Regions from separate parts of the Actinoallomurus vinaceus genome, predicted to be linked through region 1. Evidence: riboswitches for the same ligand, from Rfam matches in the RefSeq annotation. Region 1 holds a riboswitch; each other region holds the start of a gene.
The links. A riboswitch is a leader RNA that binds a small molecule or an ion and turns the genes downstream of it on or off. The one in region 1 is predicted to bind cyclic di-AMP.
Positions count from the first base shown of each region.

Region 2: linked by a shared signal. The riboswitch ahead of ABEA24_RS18885 (C40 family peptidase) and the one ahead of ABEA24_RS14915 (C40 family peptidase) in region 1 are both predicted to bind cyclic di-AMP.
Region 3: linked by a shared signal. The riboswitch ahead of ABEA24_RS43555 (CHAP domain-containing protein) and the one ahead of ABEA24_RS14915 (C40 family peptidase) in region 1 are both predicted to bind cyclic di-AMP.

Region 1 covers NZ_BAABHK010000003.1:829,007-834,502, reverse strand. The annotation lists gene ABEA24_RS14925 (C40 family peptidase) at 1-875, shown strand, start outside; gene ABEA24_RS14920 (C40 family peptidase) at 910-1,887, shown strand; cyclic di-AMP (ydaO/yuaA leader) riboswitch at 2,171-2,339, shown strand; gene ABEA24_RS14915 (C40 family peptidase) at 2,397-2,894, shown strand; gene ABEA24_RS14910 (basic secretory protein-like protein) at 2,978-4,318, shown strand; gene ABEA24_RS14905 (M48 family metallopeptidase) at 4,365-5,496, shown strand, end outside.
Region 2 covers NZ_BAABHK010000005.1:26,660-32,155, reverse strand. The annotation lists gene ABEA24_RS18890 (CHAP domain-containing protein) at 1-982, shown strand, start outside; cyclic di-AMP (ydaO/yuaA leader) riboswitch at 1,185-1,379, shown strand; gene ABEA24_RS18885 (C40 family peptidase) at 1,384-2,520, shown strand; gene ABEA24_RS18880 (class II 3-deoxy-7-phosphoheptulonate synthase) at 2,673-4,004, opposite strand; gene ABEA24_RS18875 (tetratricopeptide repeat protein) at 4,190-5,496, shown strand, end outside.
Region 3 covers NZ_BAABHK010000018.1:108,238-113,733, reverse strand. The annotation lists gene ABEA24_RS43565 (TIGR03620 family F420-dependent LLM class oxidoreductase) at 1-364, opposite strand, end outside; gene ABEA24_RS43560 (serine/threonine-protein kinase) at 586-2,313, shown strand; gene ABEA24_RS43555 (CHAP domain-containing protein) at 2,481-3,236, opposite strand; cyclic di-AMP (ydaO/yuaA leader) riboswitch at 3,248-3,390, opposite strand; gene ABEA24_RS43550 (LuxR C-terminal-related transcriptional regulator) at 3,784-5,496, opposite strand, start outside.

The sequences.
Region 1 (5,496 bases):
CCAAGCTGAACTCTCAGGTCGATCACCAGGACAACGTCTACAACAAGGCCAAGTCCCAGTGGGAGGCCGCGGACAAGCGGCTGAAGGCGCTGAACTCCTCGGTGAAGCAGCAGCGCCAGTCCTGGGCGGACCTGCGGGTCCGCGTCGCGCAGATGGCCGCGTCGGCGTACAAGGACGGTTCGAACGGTGCGGACATCCCGACCTTGGTGTCGGCCAAGGATCCGCAGACCGTGCTCGACCAGATGTCGGCGTTCGCGCAGGTGTCGAAGAACCGCTCCACCGAGCTCACCCAGTTCCTGAACGCCGCACAGCTGCTGCAGCGGCAGGAGGCGCAGGCCAAGCAGGCCGCCACCGACCTGGCGCAGAAGAAGAACGCGGCCCTCGCCGAGAAGAAGAAGATCGAGAAGTCGATCGAGCAGCAGAAGGCGCTGATCAAGAAGCTGGGTCCTGCGGCCGACACCGGCGGCGGTGACGACGGCGGCCCCGTGTCGAGCAGCTGCGGCAGCTACAGCGGGTCGGCGACCGGCAAGGCGCGCACCGTGCTCGTGTGGGCCTACAGCAAGTGCGGCATCCCGTACCTCTACGGCGGCACCGGCCCGCGCTACGACTGCTCGGGCCTCACGATGAAGGCCTACGCGGCCGCCGGGGTGAGCATCCCCCGCGTCGTCCCCGACCAGTACAACGCGACCAGCCGGGTCTCGCGGGCCAACCTGTCGCCCGGCGACCTGGTGTTCTTCGACAACCTGGGGCACGTCGGCATCTACGTCGGCGGCGGCAAGTTCATCCACTCGCCGCACACCGGGTCGTTCGTGAAGATCGACAGCCTGAGCAACCCCTGGTACAGCTCGCACTACGTCGGTGCGGGCGCGCTCTAGGAACACGATCATCATGGCCAAGGAGCGTACGATCATGTCCAGGACCGGTCGCTGGTCCGTCACGACGGCCGGGCTCATCGCCGTCGCGGGGCTGTCCCTGCCCGCCGTTCCGGCGCACGCCGACCCGGGCAACTCGCTGAGCGCGGCGAAGAAGTCGCTCGCGAAGCTCAACGACCAGGTCGACCAGCTCGGCAACCAGTACCAGAAGACGAAGGCCGACTACAAGGCCGCCCAGGGCCGGGTCAACGCCCTGGCCAAGTCGGTGCAGGCCGAGCGCCAGACGTTCCAGGCGCTCCGGCTGCGGGTCGCCCAGCTGGCCGCCGACGCCTACAAGACCGGGGACAACGGCTCGATCCCCGCCCTGGTCGGCTCGAAGGACCCGGACGCCGTGCTCTCGCAGATGTCGGCGTTCACGCAGATCGCGCACAACCGCACCGCCGAGTTCCAGCAGTACCTCGCCTCGGCTCAGCGGCTGGAGCGCGAGCAGGCGCTGCGCGTGCAGGCGGCCGAGCAGCTCAAGGCGAAGAAGGCCCAGCTCGAGCAGCAGCGCAAGCAGGCCAACGCGGCCCTCAGCAAGCAGCTGAAGCTGATCCACAAGCTCGGCGGCAACATCGACCCGGGCAGTTCGAAGGAGAACTGCTCGATCCTGGCCACGGGCAAGGCGGAGATCGTCCTGAAGTTCGCCTGCGCCCAGCTCGGCAAGTCGTACGTCTTCGGCGGCGCGGGCCCGAACGTCTGGGACTGCTCCGGGATCACGATGGTGGCGTTCGCCAAGGTCGGCATCAAGCTCAACCACTGGGTGCCGGACCAGTACGACGCCAGCAAGCGGGTGTCCAAGGCCGACCTGCAGCCCGGCGACCTGGTCTTCTTCCACGACCTCGGGCACATGGGGATCTACGTCGGCAACGGCAAGTTCCTCCACGCCCCGCACACCGGCGACGTCGTCAAGATCTCCAACCTGAGCGACGCCTGGTACTCCTCCACCTGGGTGGGCGGCGGCCGCCTGCTCTGAGGACCGCCGACAACTTAACAGCGACGTGGGCGGGCCGGGCAGAGACTCCCGGCCGGTTCGACCGAGGCACGGAGAGCATCCGGCCCGCCTGTCACGTCATCTCGATCTTCCGCACCGGGCCACGGTGCGGGGTGTCATCGGCGCACGCCATGCGCCGCTCTACCGGAAGGGTCTCCGCCGACGGCGGCGCTATGGGACAGCGCCCTGATGGCGGGCCGGTTCCGGTTTGTCAGAAATGCAGAGAAAACGGTCATCACTGACGTGGTCCAACGGGGGCCACGGGTGGCCGTTAACGCCTAATCCGCGGGCACGCGGAACCGGGGACCCAACCGCGCGTGAGCGCGGCTTTCACGGGGGTGAATCGGGGCGCCTGTTCTCCCGCAGGCATGCCGTAGGGCGGCTTCCACGTCCGAACCCGACAGCTAACCCGGTAGGCGTAGTGGAAGGAGAGACCCCTGTCTCGCAACCCCTCGACCGCTTCGTCCCTGCGCCTTCGCCTCGCCGGAGGCATGGTGGCCGCGGGTGCGGTCCTCGCACCCGTCGCCCTGACGGTCCCCGCGGCCCACGCCGCGACCCCCCAAGCGGCCGTCGTCAAGGCGCAGAAGAAGCACAAGTCCTGGAGCGAGCGTCACAAGGTCGGTCTGAAGGCGGTCTCCGTCGCGCGTAAGCAGATCGGCAAGTGGTACCGCTACGGGGGCGCCGGCCCCAGGACCTTCGACTGCTCCGGTCTGGTGCAGTTCTCCTACCGCAAGGCGGGCATCCGCCTGCCGCGCACCGCGGGCCAGCAGCACCGGCACATCAAGCGGCACGTGCGGTGGCAGAACCTCGCGGTCGGTGACCTGGTGTACTTCAACGGCAACAACCACACCGGGATCATCTCCAAGGTGAAGGGCCACAAGGTCTGGATGATCCACGCGTCGCACACCGGCACGCAGATCAAGCAGGTCCGGATCGACAACAACAGCTACTACCGCAGTGAGTTCTACGGCGCGGCGCGTCCGTACTGAGCCGGCCCAACCGGTTCGATCCGCCGGGGTCGCCCATGTGGGCGGCCCCGGCTTTCTCAGCTTCGCCCGCTACCATCACGCGCATGTCGTCGGCAGGCTCCGGGCAGTCACGGGTCGCCGCGCTGGCCGGGGTCGCGATCGTGTTGCACCTGGTCACCGCGGTCGGCTACGTCGCGCTGCACCACGGGGCCGGCCGTACGGCCGCGTCGCTGCGCAGCGCCACGGCGGCGCCCGTGCCCAGCACGGCCACGGTGACGGCCATCCTGCAGCGCCGCTCCCGCGCGGTCCTCGCCCATGACCGCGCGGCCTTCCTCGCCACCGTCGATCCGTCGGCCCAGGCGTTCCGCGCCGGGCAGGAGACGTTGTTCGACAACCTGACGAAGATCCCCCTGGCGACCTGGCGTGAGTCGCTCGCGGACACCCGCGCCGCGGCCGCCGCCGACGACGGCTGGACGGCCCGGCTGACGCTCACCTACCGGCTGCGCGGTTTCGACGCGGCCGACGTCGCCTACACCCAGTACCTCACCTTCGGCCGGCGCAAGGACGCGGGCTGGTTCGTGTCCGGCGACGGGTCCACGCACGGCCTGCGCGACGACCCGCAGATCTGGGACGGCGGCGGCCTCACCGTGATCCACGGCCGGCGCAGCCTCGTCATCGGCGAGGACGGCGCCGCGGTCGGGGACGGCACCGGCACCGCCGACGCGTCGGAGACGCGGACGGCCGAGCTGCGCGACATCGCCCGCCGGCTGGACACCGGCGTCGGCCTGGTCTCCGACGTCGTCGGCGACCGCTGGTCACGCGAGGTCGTCGCCCTCGCGCCGGCGACGGAGCAGGAGGCCGAAGAGCTCGTCGGCGACGTCCGGAACCTCGGCGACATCGCCGCGCTCGCCACCGTCAGCGGCGCGGCGGGCGACCCGGAGCACGGCGCGGACCGCGTCATCATCACCCCCACGGCGTTCGACCGTCTGAACGGACTGGGGCGGCACGTCGTGCTCACCCACGAGCTCGTGCACGTGGCGATGGGCGGCGCCCGCGACAGCCGCACTCCCATGTGGCTGATCGAAGGACTCGCCGACTACGTCGGCTACAAGAAGGCGGGTGTCTCGACGCGGGCGGCGGCGCGCGAGCTCGCCGCACAACTGGCCTCCGGCGACGTGCCGGCCGCGCCTCCGGGCCGGAGCGCGTTCAGCGGCTCGGGCGAGCGCCTGTCCGCCGCGTACGAGGAGGCGTGGCTGGCCTGCCGCATGATCGCGGAACGCTATGGTGAGGGTCGGCTGGTGCGGTTGTACCGGACCGCCGCGTCGGAGCCGGGCGACGCGGGGGACCCGCGGATCGAGGACCGCGCCCTGCGGTCCGTGCTCGGCATCGGTTCCAGCGAGTTCGCCGCGCAGTGGCGGGCCTACCTGCGCAAGGAGCTCACGTGACAGCGCCGAACGGCATGCGGCCCACCGCCCCGCGCGAGGAGCTCACGTGACGGCGCCGGGCGGCGCGGAGCGCACGGCGCCACCCGCCACCGCGTCCGACCGCGAGCCCGGCCGCGGACGGCCGTCGAGGGGGTCCCGGCAGGCCGCCGCCGTCGCCGCCGCGGTGCTCGGCGCGCTGCTGGTCGCCGTGGCCGCGATGGTGACGCCCTGGCATCCGCTGCCCGGCGGCCGGATCGCCGCCGACCCGACGCTCGACTTCACCCGGGACCAGATCGCGCGCAGCGAGGCGTTCACCGCCGCGCTCGATCCCCCCGCGTACGCCTCGCTCGTCGCCGGCCTGGTCGTCGTCCTCGCCCTGGGCCTGACATCCTGGGGCGCCCGGCTGCTCGGCCTGGTCACCGGATCGCGCCGGTCCGCCGCGATGGGCGAGAGCGTCCCACTGTGGCGGCGGACCGTGCGGGTGGTCGCCGTCGCGGTCGTGCTGTCCGCGCTGACCCAGCTCATCGCGCTGCCCTTCACGGCGTGGTCGGAGTCCGTGCTGCGGCGGTATCACCTGTCGACCCAGAACTGGGGGTCCTGGCTCACCGACCAGCTGACGGGATTCGGGGTGAGCCTCGTCATCTGGACCGTGGCGCTCGTGGGTCTCCACCTGCTGATCCACCGCTTCCCCCGCCACTGGTGGGCGGCCGCGGCCGCGGGCGGCTTCCTGCTCGTCACCGCGGTCTCGTACGCCTACCCGGTGGTCGTCGAGCCGCTGTTCAACTCCTTCACCTCGATGCCCGCCGGTCCGCTGCGGACGGATCTGCTCCGGATGGCCCGCACCGACGGCGTGCCGGTCCGCGACGTGCTGGTCGCCGACGCGTCCAAGCGCACCACCACGCTGAACGCCTACGTCTCCGGGTTCGGATCGACCCGGCGGATCGTGGTCTACGACACCCTCCTCGTGTCGGAGTCGCCGAAGGAGGTCGAGGCCGTCGTCGCGCACGAGCTCGGCCACGCCAAGCGGAACGACGTGCTGACGGGGACCCTCGTCGGCGGGATCGGGGTCGCGGCCGGAGCCTGCGTCCTCTACCTGGTGATGACCTCGCCGCGGCTGCTGCGCCGCGCCGGCGTGCGCTCGGCGGCCGACCCGCGCTCCACCGCGCTGCTGCTCGCCACGGTGACCGCGCTGACCCAGC
Region 2 (5,496 bases), on a different contig from region 1:
ACTGCTCGAGGTCGCCAAAGGCCAGCTCGGCTACCACGAGAAAGCCAGCGGTTACACGAAATTCGGCGACTGGTACGGCAAGCATGTCGACAAGGACTCCTCCTACACGGACGCTCCTTGGTGCGACATGTTCCTCGCGTGGGCGGCCAACAAGGCCGGCGTCGAGGACTGGACCGGGCAGTTCGCCTCCACTCCCGACCACGCCAACTGGTTCAAGAAGCACGACGCCTGGGGCCACAAGGCCGAGCCCGGCGCGATCGTCTTCTTCTCCTGGTCGGGCGGCAAGAGCATCGGCGACATCGAGCACGTCGGCATCGTCGAGCGGGTCGACGGCCACACGCTGCACACGATCGAGGCCAACCACAACAACGCGCTGCTGCGCGCCACCCGGGACATCAGCCAGGTCGTCGGCTTCGGCTACCCCTCCAAGGTGAAGGTGAAGTCGGCCCCCGCGCAGACCGCCCAGCAGACGGCGCAGAACGAGAAGTACGCTCCCAAGCACGCCGCTCCGACGCCCGCCGTCAAGGAGATCGGCCAGGATCCCGTGGCGAAGGTCGACACGCACACGATCGCGTCGCACGACCCGGCGCCCGCGCCGACCTCCCTGCCGGACCAGCAGGCCGCCCTCACCGGGCTGCTCGCCGTCGTCCTGTTCGGCACGGTGGCCCTGGCCGTCGGCAAGTCGAAGGTCAAGGTGCCCGTCTCGGCGCCGAACGTCCGGGTCCGCAAGCGCGGCAAGCACCACCGCACGCCGGTCGAGCTGCCCGCCGAGGTCAGCGTGGCCGACCTGGATGCCGCCGACGCCGGCACCATGGTCATGCCCGTCCTGTCCGCCGAGGCCGCCGCCAAGGCCGAGGACAAGGAGTTCTGGGGCAAGATCTCCGAGCTGGAGGAGGACGTCGAGCTGGCGTTCTGGAACACCCTGCACGCTGCGGTGGCCCAGAACAGCTCCGAGGCCGAGTCCGAGTCCGTCCTCTCCTGAGCGAGCGCGTCCGAACGTCACGCCGGTCCCCGTTTCCTCCCGATCCGGAGGGGGCGGGGACCGTGTGCGTGTAGGCGCAAAGGACCAGCCCCCACATCACCCGGAGTGACCATCCTCCGATCCCCCGGGCCATCTCCGCATGTTCTCGTTGGCGGCCTCGTCACTATCCGTTAATCTCCAGCGAGTCGTCACCGGCCGAGAGACGGCCGGACCGCCGAATCGCCCGTCGCGTCAGCCGGCGCGCCGGGGAACCGGGGACCCACTCGCGAAGCCATGGGGCACCTCCCTGCCTTCGCATCCGGGGTGAATCCGCGCCCGTCGCCGACGGTGCGCGGTAGGGCTTCTCTTCCGTCCGAACCCGTCAGCTAACCCGGTAGGCGGCCTGAGGAGAGGAGCACTGGATGGCGTCATCGCACCCTGCGGGCAGCCGCGATCCCCATCATCCCGGGAAGGGCACGGCTCGCCGCACGGCCACCGTGACCTTCACACACGACCCTCACCACCCGCCGAAGGCCACGGCACACCGTACGGCCGCCATAGCCCTCACACAGGGCGCCCACCACCCGCCGAAGGCCACCGCCCGCCGTACGGCCGCCGTGGCCTTGGCGCTCGTCGTCGCCGGGCTCGCATCGCCCGCGCTGGCGGACACCGCCCGGCCCGGTCCCGGGATCGACGCGCTCCGGCAGCGCGCCGACCAGCTGAACAACCAGCTGGAGCAGCTCACCGAGCAGTACAACGGCCTCAAGGTACGCCTGGAGCAGGCCCAGCGGGCGGCCGTCGTCGCCGGCCAGACCTCGGCCCGGGCGGCGCAGGCGCTCAAGGCCATCCAGCGCAAGGTCGGCCGGTTCGTGGCGACGCGTTACATGAGCGGCGGCAACGACGACTCCCCCAGCCTCCTCGCCGCCTCCGACCCGCGCGCCGTCCTCGACCGGGCCGCGACCCTGCACTACTTCACGCAGCAGGACGACACCGAGATCCGGCAGCTCACCCAGGCCATCCAGAACGCCCAGTGGACCTGCCAGGACGCCCGGGAGCGCGCCGCGGAGGCGGCCCGGCTCAGGGGCCGGCTCGCCAGGCAGCGGACGGTCATCCGGCACGACCTGGAGAAGGTCCGCAGGCCGCTGCTGCGCGACGCCGTCGAGCGCGCCGGCAAGGGCGAGACGGTGCCTCCCATCCCCGGCGGACCCGGCAAGGCCGTCGGTGCCGTACGGGCCGCGCTGTCGCAGCTCGGCGTGCCGTACGTGTGGGGTGGCGCGGCGGCCGGCCGGGGGTTCGACTGCTCGGGCCTGACCATGTGGGCCTACAAGCAGGTCGGCGTCAATCTGCCGCACTACGGCGGCGACCAGTGGAACGCCGGCGTGCACGTCTCCCGGGACCAGCTCGAACCCGGCGACCTGGTGTTCTTCTACACCGACATCCACCACATGGGGATGTACATCGGCGACGGGAAGTTCGTCCACGCGCCGCACACCGGCGACCACGTCCGCGTCGCCGACCTGTCGACCCGCCCGTTCGCCGGCGCCGTACGCGTCGTGTGACGGCCGCCGGACCCCGGACGGGTCGTTCGGATCACTCCCCGAAGCGGGACGTCCCGGCGGCCGTACAGACCAGGGCAGGGACGTCCCCGGCGATCACTTCCCGACGCGGGACGTCTCGGCGGCCCGTACGGACGCAGGGGCGTCCCCGGCGGTCACTTCCCGATGCGGTACATCTCGGCGACCATGAAGGCCAGGTCGAGCGCCTGGCCGCGGTTGAGCCGGGGGTCGCAGGCGGTCTCGTACCGCTGGTGCAGGTCGTCCTCGACGATGTCGTGGCCGCCACCGACGCACTCGGTGACGTCGTCGCCGGTGAACTCGATGTGCACGCCGCCCGGGTGGGTGCCGAGCGCCCGGTGCACCTCGAAGAAGCCGGCGACCTCGTCCACCACGTCGTCGAACCGGCGGGTCTTGTACCCGCTCTCCGCCTCGAAGGTGTTGCCGTGCATCGGGTCGCAGATCCAGGCGACCTGGGCGCCGCTCGCGGTGACCTTCTCCACCAGGGTGGGGAGGTTGTCGCGGATCCGCCCGGCGCCCATGCGGGTGACGAACGTGAGCCGTCCGGGCTCCCGGTCGGGATCGAGCCGGTCGATGAGCGCGAGGGCGTCCTCGGCGGTCGTGGTCGGCCCGAGCTTCACGCCGATCGGGTTGCGGATGCGCCGCATGAAGTCCACGTGCGCGCCGTCGAGCTGCCGGGTGCGCTCGCCGATCCACAGGAAGTGCGCGGAGACGTCGTACGGCAGGCCGGACCGCGAGTCGATGCGGGTCAGGGCGCGTTCGTAGTCCAGCAGGAGCGCTTCGTGGCTGGAGTAGACCTCGACCCGGTGGAACTCCTCCGGGTCCGCTCCGCAGGCGTGCATGAACGCCAGGGCACGGTCGATCTCCCCGGCCAGCCGTTCGTACCGCTGGCCGGCGGGGCTCTCCGCGACGAAGTCGTGGTTCCAGGCGTGGACCTGGCGCAGGTCGGCGTAGCCGCCCTGGGTGAAGGCGCGGGTGAGGTTCAGCGTCACGGCCGCGGCGTGGTAGGCGCGCAGCAGGCGCTCGGGGTCCGGCACCCGGGCCTCGGGGGTGAAGTCGAACCCGTTGACCATGTCGCCCCGGTAGGCGGGCAGCTCGACGCCGTCGCGGACCTCGAGCGGCTTGGAACGCGGCTTGGCGAACTGGCCCGCCATCCGGCCGATCTTGACGACCGGGACGCTCCCGGCGTAGGTCAGCACGACGGCCATCTGCAGCAGGGTCTTCAGCTTGTTGCGCACGTCGTCGGCGGTCGCGCCGGAGAACGTCTCGGCGCAGTCGCCGCCCTGCAGCACGAACGCCTCACCGCGCGCCACGGCGGCCAGGTGCGCCTTGAGCTGGTCGCACTCGCCCGCGAACACCAGCGGCGGGAGCTTGGACAGCTGGCCCGCGACGTCGCGGAGCCGGGCGGGGTCGGGCCAGTCGGGCTGCTGCGCGGCCGGAAGATCGCGCCATGAATCGAGGAGGTCCACGAGACCCAAGGGTATCGAGCGGCCGACAAGCCCGGGTCATACAACCTGCGTATTCCCCCCTGCTTCGTCCATCTCTCTCCCACTACGGTGATCCAGGGTGAACGCGGGCACCGCGTCGGTCGCCGTGAAACTCTGCGATGATGGGCCGATCCCGCAGATCGCCGACGACGCATGAGGTTCTGACAATGAGCACGAACAGCCGCGCCTATGACATCTGGCTCCGCAAGCCGGAGGAGGCCCAGCAGCTCCTCGAGCAGAAGCGGGCGGATCTCGACGGTGACGGTCTGTCCCTGCTGTCCTGGCTGGTCCTCACCAACGAGCGTGACGACAGGAAGGCCGAGCAGATCGCCCAGCAGGCCATCGCGGCCGGCGGTGACACGCGGTTCGCGACGGCGGCGCTGGCCGAGGTCTTCAAGTGGCGTGGCGACTACGGCCGGGCGTCCCAGATCATCCGGCAGGCGCGCGAGAAGTACCCCACGATCCCCTGGTACGCCCTGACGCTGGCCGACGTCCTCAAGGACGGCGGATGGATGGACGACGCCGAGACGATCCTCGAGTCGGTCGTCAACGACTCCCAGCTGCGGCGGCACGCGCTCAAGCGCCTGTCGAAGTGGGCGGTGGACCGCGGTGACAAGCCGCGCGCCCTGAAGTACCAGACGGAGCTGATCGCGCTCGCCCCCGACTACCTGGTGTACGCCTCGGACTACACCCTTCTCGCCTCGCTCCGGATGGAGGCCGGCGACCCGGCGGGGGCCCGCGACATCCTGCAGCGCGGCGCGTCGATCTACCCGCGCAACCAGCAGATCCGGCAGATGCTGCACCAGCACTTCGGCGAGACGCCGCCGGAGAAGGCGCCGAACATCCCGCCGGTCGACGAGCGCGCGGTCGGCGCCCGCCGCATTCCGATCAAGACCAAGATGATCACGCTGCGCACCGGCATCCTCCCGATCATTCAGGAGGCGACGCAGGGCATGCTGCAGCCGGACGACATCCTCGCGCTGTCGGAGAGCCCCGCGTCGGCCGGCCAGGGTCGCATGATCCCGCTGGAGATGATCACGCCGGAGGGCATGGCCAAGCAGCTGAGCAAGTTCGTCGGCAAGATCGGCCCGCTGCACAGCCCGGCCGGAATGCAGGGCGCGATCCTCGAGGCGGGCCGTACGAAGGTCCTCCTCGGCGCCGCCGCGGGCGCGGCCGGCAAGCTGGTGGGCAAGCGCGGCTGGTTCTACCGTGTCGCGGGGCCCGGCGCGGCCATGATCGACGACGTGGCGGCGGCGCTCCCGCCGCACGACCACCACCTGCTGTTCGGCCCGGGCCGCCCCGACAAGCTGTCGGAGGACCTGTCCGCGGCGCTCGGCTGCCACGTCTGCGTCGTCGACGCCAACCACCTCACCGGCGCGTGGGTCGTCGGGGCGTCCAAGGGCGTCGACCGCAAGTGGGTCGAGAACGTCCTGTCCGACAACCCGGCCGGCAACGAGGACGAGCAGACCCCGAT
Region 3 (5,496 bases), on a different contig from region 1:
GGTACTCGACCATGGCCGCGAGGGGCTTGACCCCCGGCCGCGGCTCGCCGCCGAATCCCAGTCCGAGCACGTGCCGGTCGGGGTACGCGTCGGCGAGGAGGAGAGCGGCGCCGTACGCCCACCGGGCCCCGCGCGACCAGATCTGGGCGATGCTGTTGACGACGCGGATCCGCTCGGTGCAGGAGAGCAGGTAGGCCGCGTGGGTGAGCGCATCCCGCCCGAGGAGTTCGGGGAACCAGAACGCCTGCCATCCCTGCTCCTCGAGCTCCTGGATCGACTCGCGCATCCGCGCGGCCGACCGGTGCTCGAAGTCGAAGGTGTAGACCCCGAACCTCCCGAGATCCAGGCCGTCGACGCCGCCCATCGCACTCTCCTTCGTTCACGCCACCGATCAGAACGCATCGAACTATCGCAGAATTACGATATGAGGCGCAAATCGCACTCCACCGCCCACCGAGTGTGAGATCCGTGACGCGCTGTCCCGGCTCGGTTGAGCTGACGCGGTCTCCGTTGGTCTGGCGTGTTCGGCCGTTGTCTCAATAGACCTGACACAAGGTCGATCGCGTCGGTTGGAACCTGGTCACGATGGTCGGCGCCGGGTGGCTCTGTCGGCTCGCGACTGAATCTTCAAAGAGACATCTTTGTTTGCTAAATTCGGGGCATGCCCGTTCCGTGCCTCCACGCTCTGCCGGTGTCCGCTGCGAGGTCGCGGTAATGCCGATGGATCCGTTGCGGCCGGGTGACCCGGCCAGGGTCGGTGACCATGTGCTGTCGGCGCGGCTGGGTGCGGGTGGAATGGGAGAGGTGTTCTTCGGTCGCTCTCCCGGTGGCCGGCCGGTCGCGGTCAAGCTGGTCCATCCGGTGTACGCCGCCGACGGCGAGTTCCGGCGCCGCTTCAAGCGGGAGGTGGAGGCGGCCCGCACCGTCGGCGGTTTCCACACCGCGCCGGTGGTGGACGCCGACCCGGACGCGGACCGGCCGTGGATGGTCACCGCGTATGTGGCAGGCCCCTCCCTCGCCGAGGCGCTCGCCGAACACGGCCCGCTCCCGGCGGTGACGCTCCGCACCCTGGGCGCGGGGCTGGCGGACGCGTTGAAGGCCATCCACAAGGAGGGACTGATCCACCGGGACCTGAAACCGTCCAATATCCTGCTCGCCGCCGACGGGCCCCGGGTCATCGACTTCGGGATCGCCCGCGCCGTCGACGCCTCCGGAGCCACCGCCCGCGTCGGCACGCCCGGGTTCATGTCCCCGGAACTGCTGACCGGTCAGCCGCTCACGCCGGCCTGCGACGTGTTCGCTCTCGGCCTGGTGCTGGCCCACGCGGCCGGGGTGCGGCCGTTCGGCGAGGGGCCGGTCGAGGCGCTCAACTACCGGATCGTCCACCAGGACCCCGATCTGACCGGCCTCGACGGCGGCCTGGCCGACGTGGTGCACGCATGCCTGGCCAAAGACCCGGCCGGCCGTCCGACACCCGCCGCCCTCATCGGCCTGTTGTCGGATGGGGGCGAACCTGGCCCGTGGCTTCCCGGCGACCTCCAGACCATGGTCGCCACACGTCTGGCACCCGCGAGCGAACCACCCACCGGCGGCCCGCGCACCCCATCTCACACCCCGTTCGACGGCGGCGCGAAGAGCGTGAAGCAGGCGTACCGCTGCGCCGAGTGCGGCTGGCAGACGTCCAAGTGGGTCGGGCGCTGCGGGGCGTGCCAGGCGTGGGGCACAGTTGACGTGGCGGGCGCGGCCAAGCCCGCACGGGTCGTGACGCCCGGCGTCGTCTACCAGACGACTCTGCGGAACGACGCTGGCAGCTTCTTTTCGGGGCTCGGCGGCGTAGTCCTGTGCTGCTTCGGATGGTATGGGGGTGTCATTCGTTCTCCCCGCCCAGTCTGGTTTCTGATAGTAGTCGGCGCAATTTTTGGGCTGTTGGGGGTCTTCCTCATGTATGAGGCATTGCGGGGGAGCGCACGCAGACTGGTGATCACCGCGTCCGGCTTGGACGTCACCGTCGGCGAAGAACGCCACGCCTACGAGTGGGACGACGTGGCCAAGGTGACCATCATGAGACACGAGGATGGCGAAGCCTATATCTACGTCTACCCGAACCCGCATTGGAGCCCGCCTAAGAACGCCGAAGAAGGTCCAGGAAATGGCTGGGTCCCTGTGGGCCGCATTGACGAGTTCGGCACCCCCCCGAAAATCGTTGAGAAGGCGATCGCCCACTACGCCGGACCGGTCTGGGAACCTCCACCTGACTCCCTGTTGGAAGCCGACTCGGCCGACGTTTGGCGCCCGGACACCTCCAGGTCGTGATCACCGAGTCCGGTGATCACCGGCATCGCTCGCCGTGACGCGGCCGAACACCCCGTGGACGAGGCCGACCCGCATGGATCGCGTCCCCGAAGGGACGCTCGGCCGGGCCGATCGCGCCGACGCCGGACGTCAGAGGGTCCGGCGTCGGCGCGGGGAGGCCGCGGTCGTCAGCCGTACTGGGGATAGCCGTAGCCGACGACCTGGTCGGTGCTGCGGGTACGGATCCGCACGGCGTCGTCGGTGTTGCCCTCGACGGTCTGGATGGTGCCGTTGTGGTTGTCCTTGACGACCAGGCCGACGTGGTCGATGTCGTCGATGCCGTGGCCGCCGTTCCAGGCGAAGAACACGACCGCGCCGGGTTTGGGAGCGCTTCCCCAGCGATGCTGCTGCTGGAACCACCGGGCGTGCTCCGGGGTGAAGGCGTCGCCGCCGATTCCCTTGACGCCCACCTGCGCGCCCACCCAGGTGACGAACATGTCGCACCAACTCGCGTTGGCGTAGTCGCCGATCGACCCGCCGTCCCGCTGGACGCCCCTCTTGGCGAACGGCGAGGACATGAACCACTGGTTGAACTTGGTGCCGCCGGCGGCGGTCTCCGTCGTGCCGACCTGGGAGAGGGCCAGCTTCAGCGCGTCGGCGGCGGTCGGCACCTTCTGCGGACGATTCTCCTTCGGTTTCTTAATGGGCCTGGCGTCCAGTCCCCGGCCGGGAATGGGCCACTGCTTGGCCTGGCTCGCCGGGGGGAACGGGATCGCGGCCGAGGCGCCCACGGCATGGTGGGGAAGAGCAACGGTGGGTGACGCCTCGGCCGGCCCGGCCGCGGTCAAAATGATCGCGGCCGCACCGCCTGTTGCGATGCCGGCGAAGGCAGGAATGAGACGGACCGCGGACGGCGTCTTCTCGGGTCGGGGGACACAGGGCACCGGGGGAACTCCTTGGCTTCCATTCCGCTTACCGGGTTAGCTGACGGGTTCGGGCGGGAAGCTGCCCTACGGCACGAGGGGACGTGCCGATTCACCCCGGGACTTCTGTGGGTCCCCGGTTCCGCGGGGGGCGCGGATTCAGCGGGCCGCCCGTACGACGGACGGCGTCAAAAGAGGATGGGGGAATGGCCGCCATTGTGATGGCGGCGCGCGGTTTGGAGATGAACCGGCTCGGTCGAGCGCGCCCCGGGCACGCGTCTTCGCAAACGCGCTATCGCCTGGGACGACGGATTGGCCATCGCCGGCGGATATGCGGGCGACGCATACGAGGCGCCGCGAGAGTTATAGGAACATAGCAGGACAAAACACGCGCATAACACTAGGCAATTATGTGATCTGGGTCACTTAATCGCCGAGACTGGCGCTACGAAGCCTCGCAGAACACAACTGGTGTGCATCTTGCGACTATTTCGCCTAATGAGATTAGAAAGGCCATTTGTCGCTGAATGATGCTGATGTGACGGGAGAGGCCAGTGTTCTCCCGCGATCAGTCGCCGACCTCCACCGCGAGCCGGGTCAGCTGGACGCGGGAGGCCACCTCGAGCTTGCGGAAGATGTGGCGCAGGTGGAAGGCGACGGTGTGCGCGCTCATGAACAGCTGATCGGCGACCTCGCGGTTGGTGAGGCCCTGGGCGACGAGCTCGGCGACACGGCGTTCGGTGTCGGTGAGGCTGGCCCAGCCGGAGACGGGCCGGTCGGCCCGGCTCCAGTGCCGGCGCCGGATGCCCAGCCGCCTGAGCCGGCGGCGGACCCGAGCGGCGTCGCGCACCGCTCCGAGGGCCGAATAGCCCGCCAGCGCGGCGTCCAGGCCGCCGATGGCCTCCCGGCGTGTCCCGGGGCCGTCCGCCGCGAGCAGGCCTCCCAGATCCTCCGCCGCCGAGGCGCGCGCCCACGGGTCGGCGTATCGTTCGGCGGCGCGCCGCAGGGCGGCCCGATCACGGTCGAGCAGGCCGCGCGCGTGCGTCGCGGTGACACCGACGTCGGCGAAGACAGGGTGGTCCGCGGCCAGCCGGTCCATCGCCGCGACCACCCGCTCAGCGTGGGCCCGGTCGCCGAGGGCGAGCGCCGTCCGTACGAGCCACGGCGCCGCGGTCGGCTCGCCGACCAGGGTCCAGCAGTTCGCCGCGGCCTCGTCACAGAGCCGTACGACGGCCTCCTCCGCCGCTGCCGGCCCGTCGCGGGCGACGGCAAGCTGTGCCCGCACGAGATGGAACCCGGCCTCCGCGTGCGGCGATCCGTACTGGGACAGCGCGGGCCGCTCCGCCTCGGCGTACCGCCACGCCGCGGTCAGATCGCCGGCCCGTAGCGTCGCCGCGACCAGCACCGCCAGCGCGGACGACGTCAGCAGGTGCGGTCCCAGGTCGCGCGTGCTCGCCAGGGCGGCCTCGGCCTCGGCGACGGCCTCGTGGAACCGGCCCCCGGCCAGGTCGAGACGGGCGCGGATGACGCCGGGCGCCGCCGCCCAGGCCAGGTTCCCGGTCGTTTCGGCGTCCTCCGCGGCGCTCCCCATCACCGCGCGGGCCTCGTCCAGCCGGCGGACGTCGGTCAGCAGCATCGCCAGGATCATCCGGGGGTGACGGCCGCGCGCCTCCGCGGACCTCGCCCGCCGTACGGCCTCCCGGGCGAGGCGCAGTCCGTCGGTCAGCCGCCCCGCCTCCCAGTCGGACAGGGCCAGCCGGATCAGAGCCCCGGTGATCAGCAGGTCGCCGTGCCCGGCCGTGGCGGACACGATCCGATCCGCGTGGGCGCGCACACCCGCGTCGTCGCCCACCCCGGCCAGCGCGTCGAGCAGGGCCAGTTCGGCTTCGTCCCGGAGGTCGCGGGGCACGCCCTGATGGGCGAGGACGGCGGTCGCCTCGGCCGCGGCCTCGGCCGCCCGCCCCCGGAGCTGCAGGAGCCCGGCGCGCAGACAGTGCAGCCGGAGGTACGAGGCGTGCGACAACGGCCGGGTGAGCAGCGAATCCGCGAGTTCGGCGGCCTCTTCGAGGCGGCCCACCGCCGTGAGGACGTGAATCGCCGTCAGCGTCCGGGCGGGCCAGGCCGGCTCCCGGGGGCCGGTCAGCCGGAGGGCATGCGTGGCCAGGTCCGCGGCCGCTCGCGGAGAGGCGGGGATCACCTCGGCGATCGCCCGGTCGAGTACGGCCAGCGCCCGGGCGTCGCCCGCCCGGATGCCCCGGATGAGGTGGGAGGCGGCGGGGAG